Regions from separate parts of the Luteococcus sp. Sow4_B9 genome, predicted to be linked through region 2. Evidence: riboswitches for the same ligand, from Rfam matches in the RefSeq annotation. Region 2 holds a riboswitch; the other holds the start of a gene.

Region 1 (5,242 bases), on a different contig from region 2:
CGAGTCGACGGCCACACCGGCCATGCCCACGTCACCGGTCACCCGCGGGTGGTCCGAGTCGTAGCCACGGTGCGTGGCCAGGTCGAAGGCGATCGACAGACCCTTCTGGCCGGCCGCCAGGTTGCGGCGGTAGAAGGCATTGGACTCGGCTGCGGTGGAGAATCCGGCGTACTGGCGGATGGTCCACGGCTGGTTGGTGTACATGGTGGCGTAGGGGCCACGCAGGAAGGGCGGCAGACCCGGCATGGTCTCCAGGAAGTCCATGCCTTCGTACGCGTCCTTGCCGTACAGGTGCTCGACCGGGATCTGCTCGGGGGTCACCCACTGTTCGACGGCGGGAGCCTGGGCGAGCAGCTGCTCGAACTGGGCCTGGGCGTCGGCCGGGATGGCCTGCTCGCCCAGGGGGACGGAATCAAAACGGATCTCGGTCACTTGGACACTCCCAACGTGTCGAGGGTCTGGTTGAGCAGCGCGACGATGTCCATGCCCATGCCGATGGTGCCGTCGATGACACCTTCGGCCTCGGCAGCGCTGTCGCCCAGCTCCTTGAGGTTGCCAGCCAGCAGGACGGTCTTGGCACCGGCCTCCTTGAGGGCCTTGGCGACGGGCAACGCCTGCTCGGCGTAGACCTTGGCGCTGGAGCACAGGCAGGCCACCGGGCTACCGGTGGTCTTGAAGGCGGCGACGATCTCCTCGACGCTGCCTCCCTCGCACTCCGGCGTGGCCAGGCCAGCGACGTGGAAGGCATTCGAGGCGAAGCCCTCGCGGGCGCCGAAGTCACGACGCGCGCCCAGGCAGGCCAGGAAGACCTTGGCATCCGCGTTGTCCTTGGTGGCGTCGCGCAGGGCCTCGAAGACCTCCGAGTCGCGCTTCCACTGCAGGCCCTTGTACTCCGGGGCCTCCGGACGCGGCTTGGCGGTGGTCACCGCGGCCTCGCCGGCATTCGGGAACTCGGAGACACCGGTGATCGGCTTCTTGCGGTTGGCCAGGCGCTTGGCGCGCTCGGCGATGACCGGCTCGAGCTCGCTCATCGGCAGTCCGTCGACGACGGCCTTGGCCATGCCACCGGCAGCGTCGATCCTGCCCAGGACGGCCCAGGCGGCCTCCGCGAGCTTGCGCGTCAGCGTCTCCACGTACCAGGAGCCACCGGCCGGGTCATTGACGCGGACGATGTTGGACTCCTCGGCGAGCACGATCTGCGTGTTGCGGGCGATGCGGCGGCTGAAGTCGCCGGGCAGGCCCCACGCGGTGTCGAAGGGGAGCACGGTGATCGCCTCGGCGCCACCGACGCCGGCAGCAAAGGTGCTGATGGTGGCGCGCAGCATGTTGACGTAGGCGTCGTCACGGGTGACCTCACGCCACGAGGTGACGGCGTGCTGGCGGGCACCACGCTTGGCCTCGGAGACGCCGAAGGTCTCGCCCACCTTGGACCAGGCGGTGCGCAGGGCGCGCAGCTTGGCGATGGTGGCGAACTGGTCGACGGTCGCGGTGACGCGGAAGTCGATCGTGTCGAAGGCCTGGTCAGCGGTCAGGCCCTGGGCCATCAGTGCACGGACGTACTCGACGCCCGTGGCGAGGGCGAAGCCCAGCTCGTGGACGTCGCCGGCGCCGGCATTGTGCCAGATGGTGGCATCCACGACGATGGCCCGCGAGGCGCGCATGCCGTCGATCCGCTTGGTCCACTCGGCCAGCCCGTCGAGCTGGGGGGTGGTGCCGTTGAGGGCCGCGCAGCCGATCGGGTCCAGGCCGAGCACGACGCTCTTCTGGTTCTTCGGCTTGTCGTTCGCCTCCACCAGGGCCAGCAGCGCCTCGGCGGCGGCGGCCTGGTCGGTGCGGCTGGAGACCTCCACCGTGATGAGCTCCAGCATGGCGTCGGCCAGCATCTCACCGAGCTGGTCGGCCGCGATGGCGTCGGGGTCCAGACGGAACCACAGGCTCGTCGCGCCGCGCTCGAGGTCGGTCAGCACGGCCTTGCGGGTGAAAGCGGCGTCGGGATCCTCGTGCAGTGCACGCACGTCCCAGGCGTCTGCCTCACCGTTGTGGACGGTGGTGCCTCGGGTGAAGGGGGCCACGCCGGGGACGCCGAGGTCCTCCGGGGCATCCTCCAGCGTGTAGATGGGGGCGATCTCGATGCCGTCGACGGTGGTGGTCACGAGACGGGCCACGGCCTCGTCGCCGGTCAGTAGCTTGTCTTCTGGGCGCCCGCGGTTGAGGACCTTCGCGGCGGCAGCGCGCCACGTGTCCATCCCCGGCTTCGCGAAGTCGCTGGCGAGCTTGAACTCTCCAGCTCCCTCGCGGGCGACCTGCTCGGTCGTTGTCATGGGACTCCTGCTCCGATGAGGTTGTCGTCGGCTGGCCTCTCGGCCTCCGACCGGACTGAAGTGCTCCTCGGCTCATTCTGGCGGTGACGGCCTGTCCGGGAACACCCTGCAGGACTGTTCGCGGTGGGTCGTCTCCAGCGGCGCACCTGGCTGGCGCGACGCGACTGGCAGGTCTTCGGACTCATGGGCGCTTCGCCGTCAGGCGTCTTCCTCGACCACCGCTTCCCAGGCCCAGACCCAGTGCTTGTCGTCCAGTGGTGCAGTTGCCTGCGCCACTTGGAGGCGTGCGATCCCTCGCATGCCGGACGGGTGGTGTCGTTCCCATTCACCGCTGCGGGACAGTTCCGGATTCACACCGGATTCCCTCTTGCGACGGCCCATCTGCATGGGCCGAACCAGCACCTCCACACTAGCGGGCTCGAGTTCGCGCGGAGGGGCGGGGCCGCATTTTGCCCGAAATGGTCTTACCTCGTAGGCCTGTGGTGGGCTTGGACTCGGGAAGCACGACGGTGCCGGTGCCCCCATGGGGACACCGGCACCGTCGGGTCTGTTCTTCGACTGCGTCAGCTGACGAAGGGGGTGATCGCGGTGGCCAGGCGGGGCAGGGCCTCCTCGACGTAGCCCTTGGCCTTGCCGCGGATCGGCTTGTAGATCTTGGCGATGGCGGCGTTGTCGGGCGACTCGGCCTTGGCATCGGCGACGGCGAGCAGCGCGTCGGCCACCTCACCCGAACGGCTCGACAGGTAGCTGCCGAAGTCCTGGTCACCCTTGGCCTCCCAGTAGGGGGCCAGAGCGGAGGCGATCTCCGGGAGCATCGCGTCGGTGCCCTTGGGGACGATGCCGTCCTTCATCTTCTTGGCGCTGGCGTAGGCCGTCTTGATGGCCATGCCACCCAGACCACCCTTGGACTCGACCTCCTGGTCGATGACGGTGGAGATGGCCTCGACCACCTGCGGGCGCTTGGCCGGATCGAGCAGCTGTTCGGTGAAGCTCATGGATGTGCCTTCCAGTGTTGTGTCGATTCATTCGGGCACGGGCGCCCGTTGCCGGGGGAGCGGTCCCATTGTGGCAGGACTCGACGGGTGCGCGGGGCCGCTGACAGGTTGACGGGATCGTCGCGCTCAGCGGGCGCTCAGGTCGACGAAACGGACGTCGGCGCCCAACAGGTCCACGACGGCCAGGCGCCCGACCAAGGGGGTGCCCAGACCGGTGAGCAGTTTGACGGTCTCGGCCGCCTGCCAGGCTCCCGCCAGGGCAGGGGCGGATCCCAGGATGTCCAGTGGGGCCGGGGCCTCCGTCGGATCCGGCACCACGTCCTCCCACTGCACCCCTCCCGGGGCAAAGACGCTGAGGACCGCCGTCCAGCCATCGATGGCCGCCCAAACCCACGGGACCCCAGCTGCACGGCAGGCCCCGGAGATCGCCTGACGGGAGGCTGCGCGGTCCGTGCAGTCGACCACGACGTCATGCTGGGCGACCAGCTCGACGTCCTGGCCGGTCAGTCGATGGTCCAGGGCGGTGATCGTGGCCTGTGGGGAGAGGGCGCGCATGCGTCGGGCGGCCAGCTCGACCTTGGGCTGGCCGATGTCCTGGGCGGTGAACAGGGTCTGGCGGTTGAGGTTGGTGTTCTCGACCACGTCATCGTCCAGCAGGGTCAGCTGGCCGATGCCGGCGGCGGTGAGGGCCGGGATGGCCCCGGCGCCGAGCCCCCCGCAGCCCACCACCAGGACGCGGGCGCGGGCGAGGCGCTCCTGGCCCGCCTCTCCCATGATGCGGCGCTGGCGGTGCCACTGGCCGGGCACCGCGGAGCCGGAGGTCGTGGTGGGCATGTCAGCAGTCACCCAGCCCCACCCATTCACTGCTGCCGTCGCCGAAGTGCTGGTTCTTCCAGACCGGGACGCGTTCCTTGATCCGGTCCACCAGGGCCCCGCAGGCGGTGAAGGCCTGCGCCCGGTGGGCGCTGGAGCAGGCCGCCACCAGCGCCACGTCGCCGATCACCAGGTCTCCGACGCGGTGCTCGGCGAAGGCGGTCACCTGGAATTCCTCTTCCACCTCTCGCACCACGGTCTCCATGGCTCGGGCGGCGTCGGGGTGGGCGCTGTAGGCCAGCGCGGTCACCTCACGTCCGTGGTCATGGTTGCGCACCACGCCCTCGAACAGGACGCAGGCGCCATCGGTACTGGTCATCACGGCATCGCGGGCCCGGCGAGGATCCAGCGCGGTATCGAGCACGGCAGCATGGGGCATGGTCCAAACCCTAGCGGCCCGATCCGACAAAACACGGAATGGGCCGTAGCATGTGGCTCGTGACTTCTCGGCAGCTGGTGGACCGCTTCGGGCGCACGGCAACGGACCTGCGCCTGTCGGTCACCGACGTGTGCAACCTGCGTTGCACCTACTGCCTGCCCGCCACCGGGGTGACCTGGTTGCCCCGTGCCACGATCCTGTCGGTCGACGAGCTGGCTCGTCTGGCCCACATCGGCATCAGCCAGCTGGGCGTCACCAAGATCAGGTTGACCGGTGGGGAGCCGCTGACCAGACCGGACCTGGACCAGATCATCCGGGCCATCGCCGTGGCCCACCCCGACGTGGAGATCGCGCTGACCACCAATGGCATCGGGCTGGCCGAGAAGGCCAAGGCGCTGGCCAGTGCCGGCCTGCACCGGGTGAACGTCTCGCTCGACACCGTGCATCCCGAGACCTACGCAGCCATGACGCGGCGTGACGGTCTGCAGCGGGTCCTGGACGGCATTCGGGGCGCCGTCGAGGCCGGGCTCAACCCGGTCAAGATCAATTCTGTGCTGCTCGCCGGAATCAATGACCACGAGCTGCACGACCTGCTGGACTTCTGCCTGGCCGAGGGCTCCGAGCTGCGCTTCATCGAACAGATGCCGATCGGCGCCACGCGCGACTGGGCACGG
Region 2 (5,242 bases):
AGGGCGTCGGCGCTGGCGAGCTCCCGGATCGCGTCCGTGATCTGCGGTGCGACCACCTCCACCTGGGCTCCGGCGGCAAGTAGCGCCGGCAGCCTGCGGGCAGCGACGCGTCCAGCCCCCACCACCAGCACCCGCCTGCCCCGCAGGTCGAGCCCCGCCATGTAGACCGGGGATCCCGCGTCATCTCCCTGGCCGGGCGCTGTGGGTGCGTCGTTCATGGCTGGTCCTCCTGCTGGGTGAGTCTCCACCCTGCCCTACCCGCCGCCCTGGGCACGACAGTTCCGAATGCCGACGTGCGCTGGCAGCTTGCTGGCACGCATGCCTGACGACCCGCCACCTCCTGGGCCCGGATCCCGCGCGCACGCTAGTTCTGCACCATGTCACGTTGGGTGACGCGCCGCACCGTGCTGGTCAGGGCATCGGCGGTCACGTCGGCGACGGACAGGTGCTCGGCGTGCAGGTGCTCGGCGAGCTGTCTGGCCAATCCCATCCGCAGCGGCCCCTGTTCCCCGTCGACGACGACCGTCGAAACGCCCATGCCGGCCACGAAGTCCGCGGCCCGACGGGAGCGCGCAACGGCATCCTTCCCGGCGGTGGCGCGACCATCGGTGACCACCACGAGCAGCGGCCGCAGGTGCGGATCGCGCAGCTGCTCGCGGCGCAGCACGTCGGCGGCCATCAGGAGCCCCTCGGCCAACGGCGTCCGGCCCCCGGCGGGCACCTCGTCCAACCGGGTGGCGGCGATGTCCACGGAATTGGTCGGCGGCAGCACCAGTTCGGCCTCGCTGCCTCGGAAGCTGATCAGCCCCACCTTGTCACGGCGACGATAAGCATCCAGCAGCAGGCCCAGGATGGCCGTCTTCACCTGCACCATGCGTTTGCGGGCGGCCATCGAGCCGGAGGCGTCGACGCAGAAGAGCACCAGATTGGCCTCGCGCCCCTCGCGCACAGCCAGCCGGATGTCCTCGGGGCGCAGGTCCAGCGAGGTCCCCTCGAGGGACGCACTGCCCTGTGACCCGTCCACCTGCAAAGCCGCCCGACGCCGCGGCTGCTCCCCCGCGGCGGCACGCAGCGTCTCCACCAGGTGCAACGAGCCGGTCGAATCGCCCTGCGGGCGGCGAGCACCAATCCGTCGACCACTGCTGGTGATGGCGCGGCTCCGCTTGCCAGCCGCGCCCTGGCCCACCCCGCGGACCGTGAGCAGCCTGGGCCGGGCCGGGGGTGTCGCGGCCTGCACGACGGTCTCCCGGGCGGCCGAGGACAGCGGGGGCACCACGGGCAGGTCCTGCTCGGGCGCTTCCAGCGACTGGTGGGAGTCATCGACGGGCGGCTGCGAAGGCTCCGTGGGGTCCGGCTCCGAGCCTTCCGCCGAATCCCCGGTTGCAGGGGCCGACGGGTCCCGCGACTCGTCGGGGTCAGGAGACTCGTCAGGTGGTGGGGGCGGCGTCAGCTCCTCGTCGCCGCCGTCGCTTTTGGGTCGCGTTCGCCCTCCCGGTCCTCGGGCCGCTCCGGCTCGTCGGGCAGCTCCTCGTCGGGCAGCTCCTCGTCGCCCAGCAGCTGGTCCAGCAGGTCCTCGTCCAGGCCGGGGGCGTCGAAGGGATTGCGACGGCGGCGGTGCGGCAGCGCCAGCAACGCGGCCTGACGGATGTCGGCCCGTGTCACACGCTCACGCCCCTGCCAGGCGGCGTGGGCAACGGCGGCGCGGGCGGTCACGATGTCAGCGCGCAGACCGTCAACCTCCAGTGCGGCACAGATCTCCGCGATCTTGAGCAGGGCGGCATCCCCCAGCCGAACCTGCGGCAACAGCTCCATCGCACGGGCAATCCGCTCCCCCAGGGCCTCGTCGGCGGCGCGATGCCGGGCACGGAAGGCGGCCGGGTCGGCGTCGAAGGCCATCCGCCGACGCACCACCTCGGCACGCAACTGCCAGTCCTTGGGGGCGGCCACCTCGACGGTCAGGCCAAAACGGTCGAGCAGCTGCGGGCGCAGCTCGCCCTCCTCGGGATTCATGGTGCCGATCAACACGAAGCGCGCCGCGTGCTCCACGGAGACGCCGTCGCGTTCCACCGTCGCACGTCCCATGGCGGCGGCATCCAGCAGCAGGTCCACCAGATGGTCGTGCAGCAGGTTCACCTCGTCGACATAGAGGATGCCGCGGTGGGCGCGGGCCAAGAGACCGGGCTCGAACTCCACACTGCCCTGCGACAAGGCACTTTCCAGGTGAATGGAGCCCAGCACGCGGTCTTCCGTGGCTCCGACGGGCAGCTCCACGAGCCGGACGGGACGGCTGGTGACGGCGCCGGTGAAGGGCGCGTCGGGCGAGGTGGCCTCGGGATCGGCCGGATCGGTGGAGAAACGGTCCCCCTCGTGGACGTCGATGGGCGGCAGCACGGCGGCCAGGGCCCGGACGGCCGTTGACTTGGCGGTGCCCTTCTGGCCGCGGACCAGAACGCCACCGATCTGCGGCGAGATGGTGCTCAGCACCAGGGCAAGACCCATCGGGTCGAGGTCATCGGGATCGCAGCCGACGATGGCCGTGAAGGGAAAATGCTGTGGCATGGAGGCTCCCGCTCGCGTGTGCCGGACAAGGACGGCGCGGACACATGTACCGCGCACGGCAAGAGGCCGGTCTTCGGACTGACGACCACAGGGATCGATCACCGCAGCGGGCCTGTGCCGGACTTCCACCGGCTTCCCAGATTCTCCCCTTCCCGACGAGCGGTTCGGGGCACCTCGTGCCTCGGGCCACTCTAGCGCGTGGCGAGTCTGGCCGTGGCCCACCCAGACGACACCGGGCCAGAAACTGTCACCGCCGGGCGATAGCGTTCCTGCCATGAACGCGGAGACTCACCCCATCACGGTGCTCGGTATCGGCGCCGACGGCTGGGACGCCTTGACACCGGCTCATCGCGAGCTGGTGCTGGGCGCCGATGTGGTGCTGGGCGGGTCGAGGCACCTGGCGATGCTGCCGGCGGCCGATGCCCGCGCCACGCAGCGACGCGAACCGTGGCCGACGCCGCTGCGGGAGAGTTTGCCGGGCCTGCTGGAATCGCTGCCCGCCGGGGCGGAGGTGGTGGTGCTGGCCAGTGGCGATCCGATGGTCAGCGGCATCGGGTCAACGCTGGTGGAGCTGCTGGGCAACCGCCGCGTGCGGATCATCCCCGCCGTCTCGTCGGTGGCGCTGGCCCGGGCCCGAATGGGCTGGGCTGCCGAAAGCTGCGCGGTGGTCAGCGTCGTCGGCCGGCCCGTTGAACTCGCGTTGCGGGAGCTCGCCCCCGGGCGACGGGTCCTGGTGCTCAGCTCCGACGAGACCACCCCCGAACGACTCGCGGCACTGCTCACCGCCTGCGGCCACGGCTCCTCCACCCTGACGGTGCTGGGCAACCTGGGAGCGGCCGACGAGTCGCGGCGCAGCGGCACCGCCGAGACCTGGGACGGTCCGTCGCCGCGGCTGAACATCGTCGCGCTGGAGGTGGCCGGGCCCACCGTGACTGGTTGGGCGGCCGGGCTGCCCGACGAGGCCTACGAGCACGACGGCCAGATCACCAAACGCGACATCCGGGTCAGCGCCCTGGCCCGACTGCAACCGATGCCGGGCGAACACCTGTGGGATGTGGGCGCCGGCTCGGGCTCCGTGGGCATCGAGTGGATGCGCAGCCACCCGACCTGTCGAACCACCGCCGTGGAGGGCAATCAGGAACGAGCCGCCCGGGCCATCCGCAATGCCCATGCCCTCGGCGTTCCCGGGCTCCAGATGGTCACGGGCCGGGCCCCCGACGCGCTGGCCGGACTGGACTCCCCCGATGCCATCTTCATCGGCGGCGGCGCCACGCGGCCGGGCGTACTGGACGCCTGCCTCGACGCACTACGCCCCGGCGGGCGGATCGTCGTGCACGGCGTCACCCTGGAGACCGAGGTGCTGCTGGCCGGCGCCTTGCGGGAACACGGCGGCGAACTGACCCGACTTTCGGTGGAGACCGCCGACGCGATCGGCACCTTCACCGGCTGGAAACCGGCCCGCACCATCACCCAGTGGTTCTGGCGCAAGACCCCGGGGCGGCAGGTCTCGGACACCGATGGGGACCAGCAGTAGGCCCCCCAGCACCCGATCAACCGAGAACCCGATCAACCCAGCACCCGACGCTCCCAGCACCCGTCAACCCAGGGCCCGACGCTCCCGGTGCGCGTCGTAGAGGAAGCTCTCGCCACCCGGCGTCGGGTCCAGCGCTCGCCCGACGAGGATGATCGCCGCCTGCTTCAGCTCGGCGGCCTCCACCTGACTGGCGATCGTCGCGACCGTGCCGCGCAGCACCAATTCCTCCGGCTGGCTCGCGCGGTAGACCACCACGACGGGACAGTCGGCGCCCACCTGCGGCTCGATCTCGGCCATCAGCTCCCGGGTTCGGGTGATCGCCAGGTGCAGGGCCAGGGTGGCGCCCGTCGCGGCGAAGGCCTGCAGGCTCTCGGCCTCCGGCATCTGCGTCGACCGCTTCTGGGTGCGCGTGATCACCACCGACTGCGCCAGCAACGGCACCGTCAACTCTCGCCCGACGATGGCCGCGGCGGCGGCATAGGCCGGAACCCCCGGGGTCACATCCCACGGGATACCCGCGGCATCCAGTCGACGAGTCTGCTCCGACAAGGCCGAATAGACGCTGAGGTCGCCCGACGCGAGCCGGACCACCTCCTTGCCCCCGGCATGCGCCGCACTCAGGTGGGCGAGGATCTCGTCGAGGGTCAGGTGCTGGGTGTCCACCAGCTCCGCCTGCGGCCCGACGTGGGACAGCACCTCAGGGTCCAGATAGGTGCCCGGGTAGAGCACCACGTCGGCCGCCGCGAGCAGGCGAGTCGCGCGGACGGTGAGCAGGTCGGCAGCACCCGGGCCCGCGCCCACGAAATGGACGGTCATGCGGATTCACCCTCCCGCGTCGGGGCGTCCACGAAACGGGGCGTCCAGACCCCCGCGGGGCTGACGCGCGTCGAAGAGGCCCCGATGATCACCAGGCACTTCATGTCGATGCTCTCGGGATCCAGATCACCCAGCGTCGTGACCGTCAGCGACTCCTCCGCCCGGCCAACATCGCGCCCGACGACCACCACGGTCTGCGGCGGCCGGTGCTGCAGCAGCACCTGCCGGGCCTCGCCGAACTGTTCGGTGCGGGCGCGTGAGCGCGGGTTGTAGAGCGCCAGCACCAGATCGGCCCGGGCAATGTGGCGCAGGCGGTTCTCCACCACGGCCCAC

Evidence for each region. Region 2 has a riboswitch for cobalamin ahead of ACTQ49_RS05175 (ATP-binding protein). Riboswitches for the same ligand answer to the same signal wherever they lie in the genome.
Region 1: linked by a shared signal. The riboswitch ahead of mutA (methylmalonyl-CoA mutase small subunit) and the one ahead of ACTQ49_RS05175 (ATP-binding protein) in region 2 are both predicted to bind cobalamin.

The regions. Positions count from the first base shown of each region.
Region 1 covers NZ_JBQKKT010000004.1:204,830-210,071, reverse strand. Annotated here, with positions in the region: gene scpA (methylmalonyl-CoA mutase) at 1-432, opposite strand, end outside; gene mutA (methylmalonyl-CoA mutase small subunit) at 429-2,321, opposite strand; cobalamin riboswitch at 2,471-2,736, opposite strand; gene ACTQ49_RS04725 (DUF6918 family protein) at 2,885-3,316, opposite strand; gene ACTQ49_RS04720 (HesA/MoeB/ThiF family protein) at 3,443-4,150, opposite strand; gene ACTQ49_RS04715 (molybdenum cofactor biosynthesis protein MoaE) at 4,152-4,568, opposite strand; gene moaA (GTP 3',8-cyclase MoaA) at 4,619-5,242, shown strand, end outside.
Region 2 covers NZ_JBQKKT010000005.1:90,301-95,542, reverse strand. Annotated here, with positions in the region: gene ACTQ49_RS05185 (precorrin-2 dehydrogenase/sirohydrochlorin ferrochelatase family protein) at 1-218, opposite strand, end outside; gene ACTQ49_RS05180 (vWA domain-containing protein) at 365-1,276, opposite strand; partial or broken gene ACTQ49_RS05175 (ATP-binding protein) at 1,582-2,559, opposite strand; cobalamin riboswitch at 2,607-2,751, opposite strand; gene cbiE (precorrin-6y C5,15-methyltransferase (decarboxylating) subunit CbiE) at 2,834-4,093, shown strand; gene cobM (precorrin-4 C(11)-methyltransferase) at 4,157-4,909, opposite strand; gene ACTQ49_RS05160 (precorrin-2 C(20)-methyltransferase) at 4,906-5,242, opposite strand, start outside.